DNA from 3 places in the Streptomyces sp. NPDC101227 genome. Region 3 is predicted to be linked to each of the others. Evidence: riboswitches for the same ligand, from Rfam matches in the RefSeq annotation. Region 3 holds a riboswitch; each other region holds the start of a gene.
What was found. Region 3 has a riboswitch for thiamine pyrophosphate ahead of thiO (glycine oxidase ThiO). Riboswitches for the same ligand answer to the same signal wherever they lie in the genome.
Positions count from the first base shown of each region.

Region 1: it holds a riboswitch for thiamine pyrophosphate, as region 3 does, so the genes downstream of both, ACIRPT_RS29630 (thiamine ABC transporter substrate binding subunit) here and thiO (glycine oxidase ThiO) in region 3, are expected to answer to the same signal.
Region 2: it holds a riboswitch for thiamine pyrophosphate, as region 3 does, so the genes downstream of both, thiC (phosphomethylpyrimidine synthase ThiC) here and thiO (glycine oxidase ThiO) in region 3, are expected to answer to the same signal.

Region 1 is NZ_JBIWOD010000015.1:91,491-97,647, reverse strand. It holds gene ACIRPT_RS29640 (phosphatidate cytidylyltransferase) at 1-817, shown strand, start outside; gene rlmN (23S rRNA (adenine(2503)-C(2))-methyltransferase RlmN) at 995-2,101, shown strand; TPP riboswitch at 2,135-2,255, shown strand; gene ACIRPT_RS29630 (thiamine ABC transporter substrate binding subunit) at 2,360-3,439, shown strand; gene ACIRPT_RS29625 (ABC transporter permease) at 3,415-5,178, shown strand; gene ACIRPT_RS29620 (ABC transporter ATP-binding protein) at 5,179-6,157, shown strand, end outside.
Region 2 is NZ_JBIWOD010000005.1:52,571-58,727, reverse strand. It holds gene ACIRPT_RS12630 (hypothetical protein) at 1-890, shown strand, start outside; gene thiC (phosphomethylpyrimidine synthase ThiC) at 1,039-2,847, opposite strand; TPP riboswitch at 2,842-2,998, opposite strand; gene ACIRPT_RS12620 (YibE/F family protein) at 3,070-4,422, shown strand; gene ACIRPT_RS12615 (SsgA family sporulation/cell division regulator) at 4,451-4,873, opposite strand; gene ACIRPT_RS12610 (IclR family transcriptional regulator) at 4,978-5,748, opposite strand; gene ACIRPT_RS12605 (DUF5326 family protein) at 6,057-6,157, opposite strand, start outside.
Region 3 is NZ_JBIWOD010000023.1:105,154-111,310, reverse strand. It holds gene pknB (Stk1 family PASTA domain-containing Ser/Thr kinase) at 1-1,046, opposite strand, end outside; gene ACIRPT_RS36140 (thiazole synthase) at 1,514-2,308, opposite strand; gene thiS (sulfur carrier protein ThiS) at 2,318-2,539, opposite strand; gene thiO (glycine oxidase ThiO) at 2,536-3,753, opposite strand; TPP riboswitch at 3,751-3,863, opposite strand; gene ACIRPT_RS36125 (NAD(P)/FAD-dependent oxidoreductase) at 4,008-5,249, shown strand; gene ACIRPT_RS36120 (Rv2175c family DNA-binding protein) at 5,398-5,763, shown strand; gene thiE (thiamine phosphate synthase) at 5,854-6,157, shown strand, end outside.

The sequences.
Region 1 (6,157 bases), on a different contig from region 3:
GAGCGCGGGGCGCAATCTGCGTGCCGCGATAGGAGTCGGCGTCGGTCTCGGCGCGATCATCCTTGCGTCGCTCTTCGTCTACAAGCCCGTCTTCGTCGGCGTCATTGCGGTCGCCGTCGTCGTGGGTCTGTGGGAACTGACCTCGCGGCTGTCGGAGCGCAAGGACATCCGGGTGCCGCTGGTGCCGCTCGCGGTCGGCGGCACCGCCATGGTGATCGCCGGATACGTCCGGGGCGCCGAAGGCGCATGGGTGGCGATGGCGCTCACCGCGCTGGCCGTCCTGGTCTGGCGGATGACGGAGGCGCCCGAGAACTATCTGCGGGACGTCACCGCGGGTGTCTTCGCCGCGTTCTACGTACCGTTCCTGGCGACCTTCGTGGCCCTGATGCTCGCCGCTGAGGACGACGGCCCGCAGCGGGTGCTGACCTTCCTGTTGCTGACGGTCGTCAGCGACACCGGGGCGTACGCCGTCGGCTGGCGTTTCGGCACGCACAAGCTCGCGCCGCGCATCAGCCCCGGAAAGACCCGCGAGGGACTGCTGGGCGCGCTGCTCTTCGCGATGGTCGCCGGCGCCCTGTGCATGGAGTTCCTGATCAAGGGCGGCGCCTGGTGGCAGGGCCTGCTGCTCGGCCTGGCGGTCGCGGCCAGCGCCACCCTGGGTGACCTGGGCGAATCCATGATCAAGCGCGATCTCGGCATCAAGGACATGGGCACCCTGCTGCCCGGTCACGGCGGCATCATGGACCGCCTCGACTCCCTGCTGCCGACCGCACCGGTCGTCTGGCTGCTGTACGTGGTCTTCGTCGGCTCCGGCTGACCGCCGCTCCGCCCGGCCGGCCGCTCCGCAAAGCACCGTCCGGTACGGCTCCGGTCCTCCGGTCCCCGCCCGACTTCCGCATGTTTTCCCTGCATACGCGGGGGTTCCAGCGCTCAGAGGGGTCTGCCGCACTACGTGGCAGGCCCCTCTTCGCGCGTCTGCGACACTGGATGCACCATGCCTGCACCCGGAGAACTCACTTTCGTCGCGCCGCGCGGAGCCAAGAAGCCCCCGCGCCACCTTGCCGATCTCAGCCCCGTCGAGCGCCGCGAGGCGGTGGCCGCGATCGGCGAGAAGCCGTTTCGCGCCAAGCAGCTTTCGCAGCACTACTTCGCCCGCTACGCGCACGACCCGGCGCAGTGGACCGACATCCCGGCGGCGGCGCGCGAAAAGCTGGCGTCGGAGCTGCTGCCGGACCTGATGAACGTCGTCCGGCACATCTCGTGCGATGACGACACCACCCGCAAGACCTTGTGGAAGCTGCACGACGGCACGCTCGTCGAGTCGGTCCTGATGCGCTACCCGGACCGCGTGACGATGTGCATCTCCTCGCAGGCCGGATGCGGGATGAACTGCCCGTTCTGCGCCACCGGCCAGGCAGGCCTGGACCGTAACCTCTCCACCGCCGAGATCGTCCACCAGATCGTGGACGGCATGCGCGCGCTGCGCGACGGCGAGGTGCCGGGCGGTCCGGCGCGGCTGTCCAACATCGTCTTCATGGGGATGGGCGAGCCGCTCGCCAACTACAAGCGCGTCGTCGGCGCCATCAGGCGGCTGACCGACCCCGAGCCCGACGGCCTGGGTCTGTCCCAGCGCGGCATCACGGTCTCCACGGTCGGCCTCGTCCCGGCGATGCTGCGGTTCGCCGACGAGGGCTTCAAATGCCGGCTCGCGGTGTCGCTGCACGCGCCGGACGACGAGCTGCGCGACACGCTCGTCCCCGTCAACACCCGCTGGAAGGTGCGCGAGGTGCTGGACGCGGCGTGGGAGTACGCCGAGAAGTCTGGCCGGCGGATCTCCATCGAGTACGCCCTGATCCGCGACATCAACGACCAGGCATGGCGCGGTGACCTGCTGGGACGACTGCTCAAGGGCAAGCGGGTCCATGTGAACCTCATTCCGCTGAACCCGACACCCGGCTCGAAGTGGACCGCCTCGCGGCCCGAGGACGAGCTGGCGTTCGTACGGGCCATCGAGGCGCACGGCGTGCCGGTCACCGTCCGGGACACCCGCGGCCAGGAGATCGACGGCGCCTGCGGGCAGCTCGCGGCCTCGGAACGCTGAGGGCTCGCTGGTACTGTGTGATCGAACAAATGCACATTCCGACAGGGGAGCGCCACAGCGCTGAGAGTGCGGAAGCGTCGTAGACCTACGGTGCCCGCAGACCCTTGAACCTCGCCCGGGTCATTCCGGGTAGGAAGTTCGGTCGTCACTCATGCTGTTGCGCCCTGCCCGGATCCGCTCGCCTCACGTCGCCCGGCGTCGTGAGCTGTGGACACCGGGCGGGGCCGCGTCTCTTCCTGGCCAGCCAGGAGGAAATCAGTGAGCACCACCAGCAGGATCACCGCGACGGCGCTCGCGGCAGCGGTCGGCATGACCGCACTCGCCGCGTGCGGCGGCCCGGACGGGGGCGGGAGCGCGGACGCCAAGACCGTCACGCTCGTCAGCCATGACTCGTTCGCCGCTTCCAAGTCGGTGCTGGCCGCCTTCGAGAAGGAGACCGGCTACAAGATCAAGCGGCTCCCGGGCGGCGATGCGGGCAAGGCCGTCAACCAGGCGATCCTGACCAAGGGCAATCCGCAGGGCGATGTGTTCTTCGGCATCGACAACACCTTGCTCTCGCGCGGCCTGAAGGAAGACATCTTCAGCCCGTACAAGGCCAAGGGCCTGGACGGGGTGCCCGCCTACCTGCAGCTCGACAAGGACAAGCACCGCGTCACACCGCTCGACTACGGTGACATCTGCGTCAACTACGACCGCGCCTACTTCGCCCGGCACAAGATCGCGCCGCCGAAGACCTTCGACGATCTGATCAAGCCCCGGTACAAGGGGCTGCTCGTCACCGAGAACTCCGCGACCTCCTCTCCGGGACTCGCCTTCCAGCTCGGCACGATCGCGAAGTACGGCGAGGCCGGCTGGCAGGGCTACTGGAAGAAGCTCCGGGCCAACGGCGTCGAGGTCGTCGACGGCTGGGAACAGGCGTACAACGAGCGGTTCTCGGGCTCCGCGGCAGCCAAGGGCAAGGGCGACAAGCCGCTGGTGGTCTCCTACGCCTCCAGCCCGCCCGCCGAGGTCCTGGGCAAGAAGCCGGAGCCCCGGCAGGCGCCTACCGGGGTCGCGACCGGCACCTGCTTCCGGGGGATCGAATTCGGCGGACTGCTCAAGGGCGCGAAGAACGAGAAGGGCGGCAAGGCGCTGCTGGACTTCCTGCTGAGCAGGAAGTTCCAGGAGGACATGCCGCTGCGGATGTTCGTCAACCCGGCCCTGAAGGACGCCAAGGTGCCGCCGCTGTTCACCAAGTACGGCGCGCGGATCGACAAGCCGGCGACGCTGGCCCCGGAGACGATCACCAAGAACCGCGAACAGTGGATCAAGCAGTGGTCCTCGCTCGTTCTGAAGTAACCCGCCTCCGGCGCAGGAGGCCCGCGAGGGGAACGGCGGTGCGGCTCGGCCTGATGGCCCTGCCGCTCGCCTTCTTCGCGCTGTTCTTCGCTTATCCGGTGGTGGCGATCGTCGGGCGGGGGCTGAAGGACGGCGGGCGCTGGCAGCTCGGCCGGATCGGTGCGGTGCTGGGCGATCCCGATGTGCTCCACGTGCTGTGGTTCACCGTCTGGCAGGCGGCGGCCTCGACCGCGCTGACGCTGCTGATCGCCCTGCCCGGCGCGTACGTCTTCGCGCGCTTCGACTTCCCCGGCAAACAGCTGCTGCGGGCCGTCGTGATGGTGCCGTTCGTGCTGCCGACCGTCGTCGTCGGCTCGGCCTTCCTGGCGCTGCTCGGGCGGGGCGGGCTGCTGGACGACCTGTGGGGCGTCCGCCTCGATACATCGGTGTGGGCGATCTTGCTGGCGCATGTCTTCTTCAACTACGCCGTGGTCGTACGGACCGTCGGCGGCCTGTGGGCGCAGCTCGATCCGCGTCAGGAGGAGGCGGCGCGGGTGCTGGGAGCCGGGCGGTTCGCGGCCTGGCGGAGGGTGACGCTGCCCGCGCTCGGGCCGGCCGTTGCCGCCGCGGCGCTGATGGTCTTCCTGTTCACCTTCACCTCCTTCGGCATCGTGCAGATCCTGGGCGGGCCCACCTTCTCGACCCTGGAGGTCGAGATCTACCGGCAGACCGCGGACTTCCTCGACCTGCCGACGGCCGCCGTTCTGACGCTGCTCCAATTCGCGGCGGTACTGGCACTGCTGGCGCTGCACGCCTGGACGGTGCGCCGACGGGAATCCGCCTTGCGGCTCGTGGACGCGTCGACGGCCGTTCGCCGGCCCCGCGGCGCCGGGCAGTGGGCGCTGCTGTGGGGCACGCTCGCCGTCATCGCCGTCCTGCTCGTCGTGCCGCTCCTGGTCCTGGTGGAACGGTCCTTCGCCGGTCCGGACGGCTACGGAGCGACCTTCTACGCCTCGCTGAGCTCCGCCGCGTCCGCCGACAGCACCTTCGCCGTCGCACCCCTCGACGCCCTGTGGAACTCCCTCGCCTACGGAGTCGCGGCGACGGCGATCGCGCTGGTGGTGGGAGGGCTGGCCGCGGCCGCCCTCACCCTCCCGCAGTCCCGGCTCCGCTCGAGCGGGAGACGCCTGCGTGCCGGCCGTCTCGTGCGCGGTTTCGACGCGCTTTTGATGCTGCCGCTCGGGGTGTCGGCGGTCACCGTCGGCTTCGGCTTTCTGATCACGCTCGACGAGCCGCCGCTGGATCTGCGCTCCTCGTGGTGGCTGGTCCCGCTGGCCCAGGCCCTGGTGGGGGTGCCGTTCGTGGTCCGGACGATGCTGCCCGTGCTGCGGGCGGTGGACGGGCGGCTGCGGGAGGCGGCGGCCGTGCTGGGTGCCTCGCCGTGGCGGGTGTGGCGCGAGGTGGATCTGCCGGTGGTGTCGCGGGCGCTGCTGATCGCGGCCGGCTTCGCCTTCGCCGTATCCCTCGGGGAGTTCGGTGCGACGGTCTTCCTCGCGCGGCCGGATTTCCCGACCCTGCCGGTCGCCGTGGCCCGGCTGCTGGGGCGCGCCGGGGAATCCAACTACGGGCAGGCGATGGCCCTGTCGACGATCTTGATGGTGGTGTGCGCCGGCGCCCTGCTGGCCCTGGAGCGCATCCGCCCCCAGCCGCGAACGGGCTCGGCCGCGGGCACCCCCATCGACCAGTCCGGGGAGTTCTAGATGACGGCACACGGTGGGACCACGGCGACGCAGCTGCTGCGGCTGGGCGGGGTGACCGTCCGCTTCGGGGAGCCCGGCGCACGCCCCGCGCTCGATGCGGTGGACCTGGACGTCGCCGCGCACGAAATCGTGTGTGTGCTGGGGCCGAGCGGCAGCGGCAAATCCACGCTGCTGCGGGTCGTGGCCGGACTCCAACAGGCCGATGCGGGGCAGGTGTTGCTGGAGGGGCGGGACCAGGCGGGGGTGCCGACGCACCGGCGAGGCGTCGGGCTGATGTTCCAGGACCACCAGCTCTTCCCGCAGCGTGATGTCGCGGGAAATGTCGCCTTCGGGCTGCGGATGCGGCGCGCCTCGCGCGGCGACCAGGAGCGTACGGTCGCCGAACTGCTGGACCTCGTCGGACTGCCGGGCGCACAGCGCCGCGCCATCGCCTCGCTGTCCGGCGGCGAGCAGCAGCGGGTCGCCCTGGCCCGCGCGCTCGCCCCGCGGCCCCGGCTGCTGATGCTGGACGAGCCGCTCGGCCAGCTCGACCGGGGGCTGCGCGAACGCCTGGTCGTCGAACTCCGGCGGCTCTTCGGCGAGTTGGGTACGACCGTGCTCGCCGTCACCCACGATCAGGGCGAGGCCTTCGCGCTCGCCGACCGGGTCGTGGTGATGCAGGACGGGCAGATCGCTCAGACCGGCACCCCGCTGGAGGTCTGGCAGCGTCCCGCCGGCGAATTCGTCGCCCGCTTCCTCGGCTTCGACAATGTGGTCGAGGCGACGGTGCAGGGCGAGGCCGCCGTCACCCCATGGGGGAAGGTGCCGGTCCCGGACGGCACCGCGGACGGACCCTGCCGCCTGCTCGTACGGCCCGCCGGTGTGCGGCTGACGTCCGCCCAGGAGGGCCTGCCCTGCACGGTCGCGGCCCGGACGTTCCGCGGAACCCATGTGGCGCTGCTGCTCCAGCCGGCCGCCGGACCGCAGGTGGAGGCGGCCT
Region 2 (6,157 bases), on a different contig from region 3:
CGGAATTCACGCGGCTCCTCGATGAGGCACTGCGCACCGCCGGACACCACCCGGACGGCCTCACCGCCGCCGCGGGTCAGCACCTCAGCGCCGAGCAGTTGCGTGCGATGGCAATAAGCGCCACCACCGCCATCGCCGCCTGCGCCACGGCCGAATACCAGCGCTATGTCCAGCTCCGCACCGCCCTGCGGGCACCCGCGGCGGCACCGTCCACGGACAGAACGGACGACTCGGAGCGGAACGAAACCACCGACGAGGCAACAGGTTTGGCCACCGGTACGCACTCGGCCGACGCCGCCTCCCCGCCTGAGGTCCCGGAGACGGCCGGTGCCGGGCTGGCCGCCATGATCGCCGTCCTCGTCCCGGTTCTCGCCGGCATCGCCGCCGTCCTCTTCCTCCTCATCGGCTATGTCCTGCGTGCCGTCAGCCCCGACAAGTCCATGGCCCAGCCGCTGATCAGCGTCGGCTGGATATTCGCCGCCCTGACAGCGGCCGGCGCCCTCGTTGCGATGGCAGGCCTCGTCATCACGGCCCTGCGCAACGGTTCGACGTCCTCCCGCGCCTCCAGAGCGCAGGAACTCCTGACCATGGACCTCGACCGCGCCCGCGACGCCTGGCGCCACGCCCTCCTCGAACGCGGTCTCCTGCCCTTTCTCCGCGAGGCCCTCACCGACCCCTCCCCGGACGCGGATCCGGACCCCGTCCGGTACGTCCCCCAGCCCGCCCCCCAACACCGCATCCCGACCCTCGGTTACACCCGCCCCACGTTCTCGAGCCCCGACAGCGGCTCATCGGGGTCGCGTCCGCGCTATTCCAGCCCGGATTTCACGAGCCCGGAGTACGGGGAATCGGGTGCGGGGCAGGGTCCGGGCGGGGGATCACCGGAGTAGGCCGGACCGGCGGCGACGGCCGGGGCGCCCGCTTCGGCGACAGCCCCGGCCGATTGTTCTGCGGCGCCCACACGGACTGGCGTCGCCCCCAGGCATCCTTCCGCCTCGGAGCGGCGCCGGCCCGCGCAGTGCTGGTCCTCTACGGGTGTCAGTCCGCCATCGGCAGATACACCCGGTTCCCGCTGGCCGCGAACTCCTTGGACTTCTCGAGCATCCCCGCCTCGATCTCCTCGGGCGACGCGTCCGCCTCGCCACCGAACTGCTCGGTGATGCTCCGGCTGATCTTCATCGAGCAGAACTTCGGGCCGCACATCGAGCAGAAATGGGCCGTCTTCGCCGGTTCGGCGGGCAGGGTCGCGTCGTGGAAGGCACGGGCGGTGTCCGGGTCGAGGGCCAGGTTGAACTGGTCCTCCCAGCGGAACTCGAAGCGCGCGTCGGAGAGGGCGTCGTCCCAGTCCTGCGCGCCCGGGTGGCCCTTGGCAAGGTCCGCCGCATGGGCCGCGATCTTGTACGTGATGACGCCGGTCTTGACGTCATCACGGTCGGGCAGGCCCAGGTGCTCCTTGGGCGTGACGTAGCAGAGCATCGCGGTGCCCCACCAGGCGATCATCGCGGCGCCGATTCCGGACGTGATGTGGTCATAGGCGGGCGCGATGTCGGTGGTCAGCGGGCCGAGCGTGTAGAACGGGGCCTCCTCGCAGATCTCCTGCTGGAGGTCGATGTTCTCCTTGATCTTGTGCATCGGGACGTGTCCCGGGCCCTCGATCATCGTCTGGACGCCGTGCCGCTTGGCGATGGTGTTGAGCTCACCGAGCGTCCGCAGCTCCGCGAACTGGGCCTCGTCGTTGGCATCCGCGATGGAGCCGGGGCGCAGGCCGTCGCCGAGCGAGTAGGTGACGTCGTAGGAGGCGAGGATCTCGCAGAGCTCCTCGAAGTGCGTGTAGAGGAACGACTCCTGATGGTGGGCCAGGCACCAGGCGGCCATGATCGAGCCGCCGCGGGAGACGATGCCCGTCTTACGGCGGGCGGTGAGCGGGACGTAGCGGAGCAGCACGCCCGCGTGCACCGTCATGTAGTCGACGCCCTGTTCGGCCTGCTCGATGACGGTGTCCTTGTAGATCTCCCAGGTCAGCTCCTCGGCCTTGCCGTCGACCTTCTCCAGAGCCTGGTAGAGCGGGACGGTGCCGATGGGGACGGGGGAGTTGCGCAGCACCCACTCGCGGGTGGTGTGGATGTTGCGTCCCGTGGAGAGGTCCATGACCGTGTCGGCGCCCCACTTGGTGGCCCAGGTCATCTTGTCCACCTCCTCCTCGATGGAGGAGGTGACGGCGGAGTTGCCGATGTTGGCGTTGACCTTCACCAGGAAGTTCTTGCCGATGATCATCGGCTCGATCTCCGGGTGGTTGACGTTGGCCGGCAGTACGGCGCGGCCGGCCGCGATCTCGTCCCGTACGAACTCGGGGCTGACGTTCTCGCGGATGGCGACGTACTCCATCTCCGCGGTGATCTCGCCACGCCGGGCGTAGGCGAGCTGGGTCACCGCGGCGCCGCCCCGGCCGCGGCGCGGCTGGCGCGGGCGGCCGGGGAAGACCGCGTCGAGGTTCTTGAGGCCGCCGCGCGGCGAGGTGTGCTTGAGACCGTCGTCCTCAGGCCGCATGGGGCGGCCCGCGTACTCCTCCGTGTCGCCGCGAGCGATGATCCAGTTCTCCCGCAGCGGCGCGAGGCCGCGGCGGACGTCGGTGTCGATGTTCGGATCGGTGTACGGCCCGGACGTGTCATAGAGCGTCACGTCCTTGCCGTTGGTGAGGTGCACCTTCCGGACGGGGACCCGCAGATCGGGCCGCGAACCGGAGACATAGCCCTTGTGCCAGCCGATCAGCGGCTGGCTGCCGTTGGCGGCACCGTTCTGGCTGCCGTCCTGAGCGTTTTCAGGCGTGCGTGCATCCTGCAGAGTCATAAAGACCCAACTCCCTACGCCGGCATTACCCGGTAACAGGTTCGGCGGTCGACGCAGCGGCTTCCGTCCGCCGACGTTTCACGTGAAACGTCGCTGGGACGAAGGTCAGCGCCCTCTCAGCCCGGTGCTCCGAGCTCCCGCGATTGCAAAGGTGCCACCACGGTAGCGGCCGATATGCCGGGGTGAACAGGGGGCCCCTGGAGTTCTTGCAAGGATCGGGGTGTGAGCCCTCCCGAGTCCCACCCTCATTCCGTCGCGCACTCGCATGCCCACAGCCACGGGCCTGCCGCGCCCGTCTCACGCCATCTGCGCAAGGTCATCGCGGCGATTCTGATCCCGTTCGCGGCCGCCGTGGTGGTCGGCCTGGTCGTGCTGTGGCCGGGCGGCGCGCCCCCGCACAAGCCGTCCGGGGTCGGCTTCGACCAGCCCACGGAGCAGGCCCGGGTGATCAAGGTGGAGGAGGTGAACTGTGCGGATGTGCACGCCGAGCCGCAGCCGCAGCCACCGGGGCCGCAGGGGCAGCCTCCGTCCGGAGGAGCACCAAAGGGCAAGAAGTGCCAGCGGGCAACAATCAAGGTCATCACAGGACAAAACGCCGGGCGCACCTTCCAGACGGTGGTGACACCGGACGCCTTGCGGCACTACACGACCGGCCAGGGCTTGGTGGTGTCGTACTCCCCCCGGGCCCCGAAGGATTTGCAGTACTCGGTCAGCGATGTCGACCGGACGTTCCCGATGTGGGTTCTGGCCGCCATCTTCGCGATTGCAGTCGTGATCGTCGGCCGGTTGCGCGGGGTGCTCGCGCTGGTCGCACTGATGGCGAGCTTCATGGTGCTGACGCTGTTCATCCTGCCGGCCATCCTCCAGGGTTCCGATCCGCTGGTGGTGGCGGTGGTCGGCGGCAGCGCGATCATGTTGATCGCGCTCTATCTGTGCCACGGTCTGACGGCCCGTACGTCGGTGGCGGTGCTCGGCACGCTCGCCTCGCTGCTGCTGATCAGCCTGCTCGGTTCGGTGTTCACCGGGTGGGCTCTGCTGACGGGCAATACGGACGACACGACGGGGCTGGTGCACGGCCTCTACCCGGACATCGAGATCCGTGGCCTGCTGCTGGCGGGGATCATCATCGGGTCGCTGGGCGTGCTCGACGATGTGACGGTGACCCAGACCGCCGCGGTATGGGAGCTCAAGGAGGCGGACCCGTCGGCGAGTTGGCGCAAGCTGTACGGCGCCGCGATGCGGATCGGACGGGATCACATCGCGTCGGTCGTGAACACCCTCGTACTGGCCTATGCGGGGGCGGCGCTGCCGTTGCTCCTGCTGTTCTCGATCGCCCGGAGCAGCGTCGGTACGGTCGCGACGAGTGAGGTCGTCGCGGAAGAAATCGTGCGCACGCTGGTGGGCAGCATCGGGCTGGTCGCCTCGGTGCCGCTGACAACGCTACTGGCGGCGCTGGTGGTCTCCGCGGATCGTCGGGAAGAGGGCGTGCCGGGGCCCGCCTCGGGTGCACCGTTGACCGCCACGGGCGGTCGCCCCGGGCGGCACGGATCACGCGGCAGGCGCCGTAAGCGATGACGGGACCGGCGGACGGGCCGGTCCGGGATCAGCCCGCCGGCGCCTCCGTGAGGATCCGGTCCAGTACGGCCTCGAGGGTGTCGCACACCTCTTCCTCACCGAGCGGGACCAGCCGGTCGGTGCGGTCGAGGAAGGCGACGAGCGGCGGCGCGCCGGCCCGGAACAGGGCCCGCTCGGCGCCCACTTGGAGGCTGATGAAGACATCGCCCAGGCGCTCCGGAGACGACGGCTCGACGCGTACATCCCCCTCGCCGGCAGGCCGGCTCAGTCCATCCAGCAGGAGCTCACGACTGAACACCCAGGTCACGGGCATATCGCCGGGGAGATCAAAGGTGAAACGGACGGCAAACGGATCGGCGATGTCGAAGTCCAGCTGTACTGGGATCCGGAACGCGAGCTCCTCGGAAACGAGAAAGCTCATGATCACTTCTGCCTGAACTGTGTCGGTCATCAACCACTGCCCCGCAATTGATCGGAGATGGCCGGGAATCATCCCCCGCAGCCCTATTCACGCCATCGTCTGCCAGGCACCAGCAGATCACAAGGAGTGAGTTTTCAGATACTGATAGAGAACGCGAGTGTCGTTAGCGTCGCCTCCGCCATTTTCCGTAGTTGTTCTGTGACGGTGCGCAATCGGTGCAGTTCGTCCGCGGGAAGCGAGAGCGCGAGCGCCGCGGCCGCCGAGCCGACTTGGATGGGGATGGCGGAGCACACCGTGCCCAGGGCGTACTCCTGTTGCTCATACGCAGCGTGGCCACGACGCACCGCATCCAGGCGGTGCAGCAGATCGTCCTCGGTCCGCACGGAGAACGGGGTTATGGACTGCACGGGGTGGCGCGCCAGATGCTCCTTCCTGGTCGCGTCGTCGAGCTGCGCGAGCAGACACTGGCCGATCGCGTGGGCATGCGCGGTGGTACGGAAGTCCACCCACTCCTCGACCGGCGGGCGTTCCGGGTCATCGGTGACGGCCACCACCTCCACCTCCCCCTCGCGGTAGACGCCGAAGTAGACGGCGGCTCTCAGCTCACGGCCCGCCAGAGCCAGCGCCTCAGAGATACGAGTGCGCTGCCGACGCCGCGCCCCCGCCTGCCCGATGGCCTCGGCGGCCTCGCCCAGGACGAAGACACCGCTCTCCCGCCGCAGATAGCCCTCGTGCGTCAGCGTCCGCAGCAGGTGGTACGTCGTCGGAAGCGGCAGCCCGGCCTCTCTGGCGAGCTGCTTGGCGGGCGCCCCGCCGGCGTGCGCGCCGACCGCTTCCAAGAGCCGCAGCGCGCGCTGCACCGATCCGATCAGGGTGGGGTGAGCGGCGGATTCGCCGTTCCCGATCGCCAAGGCCAACCCCCCAGGACCCACTGCTTTCCGGAATGTCATCGTCCGGAAGACGACTGCGATCCGCACTCTAGCCGGGGCGGTCCGGACCGCACGGCGAAAGCCGATGAGTTAACCCACCTGGCGCACGTCATGACCGGTTATGGCGTGACGTGATGCCGCGCGCGCCTGCGGTGAACGAACGGTGCCCCGCTCCGGGGCCGGAGCGGGGCATCGTCGGACGGGGGTTCAAACGGAGATCGCACGGCGATCGGACGGTGTCGGCCGGATCAGTGAGGGCTGACCCGTGGCCGGCGGCCGACGGCCTACCAGTCGCCCTTCGACGAGGACGACGAGGATCCGCTGAACCTGCGCACGAGATAGATGACTCCGGCGATCAGGGCGGCCGCTATCAGGATCTTGAACA
Region 3 (6,157 bases):
GCGGGCACCGGGCGCAGTCGGGTGGTCTGCTCCGCGGGCGGCACCGCGGCCGCCGGCGGGACCTCGAGGCGGCTGGTGCGGTTCAGCTCCGCCTCGCCGGGCATCGGCGCACCGCCGAGCCGCGGCAGCACATCCGTCCGCTCGGCGTCGCTCCCGGGCACCTCGTTCGCCTGCGGCGGCACCACGTCCAGCTGCGTCTCGCTCAGCTCGGCGCGGGACGACCGCGTCCGGGACAGCAGGGCCGCCGCGTCCTGCGGGCGCAGCTGCGGGTCGCGGGCGGTGGCCAGCGCGACCAGATCGTCCAGCTGCGGCGCCAGACCCGGCACGAAAGTGGACGGCGGCGCCACGTCCTCGTGCAGATGCTGGTAGAGGATCTGCGCCGCGGAGCCGCCGGTGTGCGGCTTGCCGCCGGTCAGCATTTCGAAGAGCACCACACCGCAGGCGTAGACATCGACCCGGGCGTCCGCGGTGCCGTGCTCCATCTGCTCGGGCGCGAGATAGGAGACGGTGCCCAGAACGGAGCCGGTGGAGGCGGTGGTGTTGGTGTCCACCGCGCGCACCAGCCCGAAGTCGGCGACCTTGACCCGGCCGTCGTCGCCGATCAGGACGTTCTCCGGCTTCATGTCCCGGTGGACCAGACCCGCGCGGTGCGCGGCGCCCAGGGCGGCGAGGATCGGCTCGAGGATGTCCAGCGCGGCCCGCGGCTGCAGGGCGCCCCGCTCCCGCAGTACGTCGCGCAGCGTGCACCCGGCGACGTACTCCATCGCCAGATAGACGTAGGTGCCGTCCGTGCCCTGGTCGAAGACGCCCACCACGTTGGGGTGGGACAGCCGCGCGACCGACTTCGCCTCGCGGATGAAGCGGTCCACGAACGCCGCGTCCGTGGCCAGGCTCGGGTGCATCACCTTCAGCGCGAGCACACGGTCGAGGCGGGTGTCCAAGGCCCGGTAGACCGTGGCCATCCCGCCTGCGGCGATGCGTGCCTGGACGTGGTAGCGGCCGTCGAGCAGCTGGCCCTCGAGCGGGTCCTGAAGGGTCGTATCCACGGCGCCGATTCTAAAGGTCCGGCGTTGTCGTCCGTCCCACCTGTCCGCTGCGCTTTGCTTGGGCCGATGTTTTTGGCTTGCCCGCCGTGGGTGGTTTGTCGCCGTTGCGCCTGCGGCGGGCTGGTGCCGCTTGCGCGGGGCTATTCGGCTGCGGGACCGGGCCTCCGGACTCCGTCCTGCGGCCCGCCCCCTCCCCGTTAGGGTGGGAGAAAACCGGTGGGGGCGTGCGTCGGTGGTCAGGTGTACCCAGTGGTCACAACCACCGGCACCGGACACATAACGCCCGCCCCCACACGAATCCCCCCACCACGGGAGGGGACGGACCGTAGCGGCGGAGCCGTGTAGGGCCGTCACCGCACCCGACAAACCCACGCCCGCCGCAGGCGCAACGGCGAGAAACCCACCACGGCGGGACAGCCAACAACGTACGGCCCAGGCAAAGCGCAGCGGACCGGCGGAGGGGCCAACTAAAACGCCGGGCGCTCCGGATCGAAGGCCGCCACGCCCGTCTCCGGCGACGACGCCAGCGCGAAATGCCGGCGCGGGATCCGTCCCGCGCCGTACGCCAGGCGGCCCGCCTCGACCGCATGGCGCATCGCCGCGGCCATGCGTTCCGGCTCCTGGGCTCGGGTCACCGCGGAGGCCAGCATCACCGCGGCGCAGCCCAGCTCCATGGCGAGCGCGACGTCCGAGGCGGTGCCCGCGCCGGCGTCCAGGATGACGGGGACGCCCGCCCGCTCCGTGATCAGCTGGAAGTTGTGCGGGTTGCGGATGCCCAGTCCGGAGCCGATCGGCGAGCCCAGCGGCATGATCGCGGCGCAGCCCACGTCCTCCAGCTTGCGGGCCAGCACCGGGTCGTCGTTCGTGTACGGGAGCACCGTGAACCCGTCGTCCACCAGCGTCTCGGCGGCGTCCAGCAGCTCGATCGGGTCGGGCAGCAGGGTGCGCTCGTCGGCGACGACCTCGAGCTTGACCCAGTCGGTACCGAGCGCCTCCCGGGCCAGCCGGGCGGTGAGCACCGCCTCGCCCGCGGTGAAGCAGCCCGCGGTGTTCGGCAGCACCCGGATCGCGTGCCGTTCCAGTACGGACAGCACCGAGCCCTGCACGCTCGGGTCCAGCCGCCGCATGGCGACCGTGGTCAGTTCCGTACCGGAGGCGAGCAGCGCCCGCTCCATGACGTCGAGGCTGGGGGCGCCGCCGGTGCCCATGATGAGCCGGGAGGTGAAGGCGGTGTCGCCGATGGTGAGCAGATCGTCGGCCATGTCTGCGGATCAGCCTCCCTGGACCGCGGTGAGCACCTCGACGCGGTCGCCGTCGCCGAGCGGGGTGGTGGGCCACTGGGTGCGCGGCACCACGGTTTCGTTGAGCGCGGCGGCCACCCCGGAGGGCGCCGCGGTCAGGGTCGCGACCAGGCGGTCGAGGGTCAGGCCCCCGGGGATCTCGCGGGCCTCGCCGTTGACGGACACCGACACGGTGGAAGGGGGCGCGGTCATACGGGCTGCTCCTCTGGGACGCGGGCGCGCTCGGCGCCTTGGGCGGTGAAGCGCGCGGGGGAGAACGGGCGGGCCTCTTCCGGCAGGCGTCCGGTGGCCAGCGCCTCGGCCATCGCGTCGCCGGTCACCGGCGTCAGCAGGACGCCGTTGCGGAAGTGCCCGGTGGCCAGGTGGAGGCCGGGCAGCGCGGACGGGCCGAGCAGCGGGGCGTTGTCGGGGGAGGTGGGGCGCAGCCCCGCGCAGGTCTCGACGAGCGGCAGCTCGGTGATGCCGGGGACCAGCTCGTGCGCGTCCCGCAGCAGCTCGTAGACGCCGCCCGCGGTGACGGTGGTGTCCCAGCCCTGCTCCTCGCTGGTGGCGCCGAGGACCAGCTCGCCGTTTTCGCGCGGCACCAGGTAGAGGGGATTGCCCCGGACGACGGCCCGTACGGTGCGCGACAGGAAGGCGGGGCTGCCGGCCGGCATCCGCGGCAGGCGCAGCCGCAGCACCTGCCCCTTGACCGGCCGCACCGGCGGCAGCACGGCCTCGGGCACCCCGGTCAGCCGCCCGCTCCAGCTGCCCCCGGCCAGCACGACCTGACCGGCCGGCAGCCGCTCGCCGCCGGCGAGTTCGACGCCGGTGGCGCGCCCGCCGTCGACCGTCAGACGCTCCGCCCATTCCCGGTGGAAAGCCACGCCGGCGCGCTCGCAGGCGATCAGCAGGGCGCTCGCCAGGAGGCGCGGATCGACCTGGTGGTCGCCGTCGACCCGGAGGCCGCCGCGTACACCGGGGGCCAGCATCGGCTCCAGGCGGCGGCATTCGCGTCCCGACAGCCACTGGGAGTCCAGCCCGGACCGGGTCTGCAGGGCGTGCAGTTCGCGCAGATGGGCACGGTCGTCGGCGTCCAGCGCCACGGCCAGGGTGCCGCACCGCCGGTATCCGATCCGCTGCCCGCTGGCCTCCTCCAGCTCGGCGGTGAAGTCCGGATACCGCCGCGCGGAGGCCAGGTTGAGGCCGAGCAGGGTCTGTTCGCCGTAGTGGAGTTCGGTGACCGCGGCCAGCATGCCGGCCGCGACCCGGGCGGCGCCGCCACCGGGCGCGGGGTCGACGACCGCGGCCGTCAGTCCCCGGCCGGTCGCCCGCCAGGCGGTGACCAGGCCGATGATGCCGCCCCCGATGACCAGGACATCGGGGTGGCCCCTGGTGGGAACGGGTGATGTGGCAGGTGGATGCATGAGCGTCCAGCCCCTCCCTTCGCCGGCATGACCCGGATCAGGTTCGTACGGTCGGAGGCCGGCCAGCCTCCCTCTCAGCCCGGTACGTCCGGGCTCCCGCGAGTGCGTGTATCCGTCACCCTAATACGGGGCCGCGACGCGCCGTAAGGGAGCGCCCGGGGGCGGCGCCCCGGCGTCACCGTCCGTGACGCTGTGTCAGAGATCTCGTTGCGTGCTGCTGCGAGCGGCCTCCCCCGCCGTCCTACAGTGAGCGGGTGAGCGAGCAGAGCACGTCCTCCCAGGCCCCTGACCACACGCCGCGCGTCGTGATCGCCGGCGCGGGAATCGCGGGGGTGCAGACCGCGGTCGCGCTGCGCGAGGCGGGCTGGCGCGGCGCGATCACCTTGCTCGGCGACGAGCCCCACCAGCCCTACGACCGCCCGCCGCTGTCCAAGGCGCTGCTGCTCGGCAAGGCCGACGGCGCCGCCTTCGACGTCGACTTCGCCGCCCTCGGCATCGAACTGCACCTCAGCCGCCCGGTCACCGCGCTGCGCCCGGACGCCCATGAGGCCGACACGGCCGAGGGCCCGATCGCCTACGACTACGCGGTGCTCGCGACCGGCGCCGAGCCCGTCCTGCTGCCGGGCAGCGAGGGGGTGCCGGGTGTCCATCTGCTGCGCACCCTCGACGACGCCGAGCGGCTGCGGCCGGTGCTCGCCGCCCGGCACGAGATCGTGGTCGTCGGCGCGGGCTGGATCGGCGCCGAATTCGCGACCGCGGCCCGCGAGGCGGGCTGCTCGGTCACCGTCGTCGAGGCCGCCGACCGCCCGCTGGCCGGCGCGCTGCCCGCCGAGGTTGCCGCCCATATGACCGACTGGTACGCGGACGCCGGGGCCGAGCTGCGCACCGGAGCCCGGGTCGCCGCCGTCGAGCCGGGCGCGGTGACGCTAGAGGACGGCAGCACGCTCCCTGCCGACGCCGTGGTCGTCGGCATCGGCGCCCGGCCCGCGACCGGCTGGCTGGCCGGCTCCGGCGTCGCCCTGTCGCCCGAGGACGGCTCCGTACTCGCCGACGAGCAGCTGCGTGCCTCCGTCCCCGATGTGTACGCGGTCGGCGACTGCGCCTCCTTCCCCTCGGCCCGCTACGGCCGCCGCCTGCTGATCCACCACTGGGACAACGCCCTCCAGGGCCCCCGTACGGTCGCCGAGAACATCGCGCGCGGGGAGGCCGAGGGCGTGGTCTACGACCCGGTCCCGTACTTCTGGTCCGAGCAGTTCGGCCGGTTCGTGCAGTACGCCGGGCATCACGAGGCCGCCGACGAGATGATCTGGCGCGGCGACCCGGCCGGCGCCTCCTGGTCGGTGCTGTGGCTGCGCCGGGGCCAACTGGTGGCGCTGCTGGCGGTCGGGCGCCCCCGGGACCTGGCCCAGGGACGCAAGCTCATCGAGAAGGGCGCCGCCCTCGACCGGGTCCGGGCCGCGGACGCCGCGCTGCCGCTGAAGACCGCGATGCGCTGACGGGGCGCTGCCGGGGGCGCGAAAGCGGGCGTGTGGTGGCGGAGCGTAATCGCGCGGGCGCGCCGGGGCGTCACCCTCCGGGGTGCCGCACGCCCCTGATGGCGATGCCCGGCTACCGACTGTCAGTGCGAGATGGCACGCTTGTCCTGTGACCGAGATTGACGCAAACATCGATGGACTCGTCCCCGCCTGGCTCACCCTCCCCGACATCGCCGAAGAGATCGGCGTCGAGGTGACGCGCGTCCGGCAGCTGGTCAAGGAGGGCCAGCTGATCGCGGTGCGCCGCGGCGAGAACCGGGCGCTTCAGGTGCCCGCCGATTTCATCAAGGAAGGCAAGGTCGTCAAGGGCCTCGTCGGCACGCTGACGCTGCTGCGCGACGACGGCTTCGCCGACGACGAGATGCTCGAATGGCTCTTCACGCCCGACGAGACCCTGCCCGGTACCCCGGCGCAGGCGCTGCGCGAGAATCGCGGCACGGAGGTGAAGCGCCGGGCGCAGGCGCTCGCCGTCTGACGCCACCGCACCCGAATCCGTAACCGCACCGGGGCGTACGTGCCGGGGCCCCCGGCCCGTACGCCCCCGACCTGGGGGGAAAGCCGCCCGATGACCACCGCACGACAGGCCCTCGCCGACGCCCGGCTCTACCTCTGCACGGACGCCCGCAAGCGGCAGGGCGACCTGGCGCAGTTCCTGGACGCGGTGCTCGCCTCGGGCGTGGACATCGTCCAGCTGCGCGACAAGGGCATGGAGGCCGGCGAGGAGCTGCGCCATCTCGAGGTCTTCGCGGACGCCTGCCGGCGGCACGGCAAGCTGCTGGCCGTCAACGACCGCGCGGACGTCGCCCATGCCATCGGCAGCGATGTCCTGCACCTCGGCCAGGGCGACCTGCCGGTCCCCGCCGCCCGCG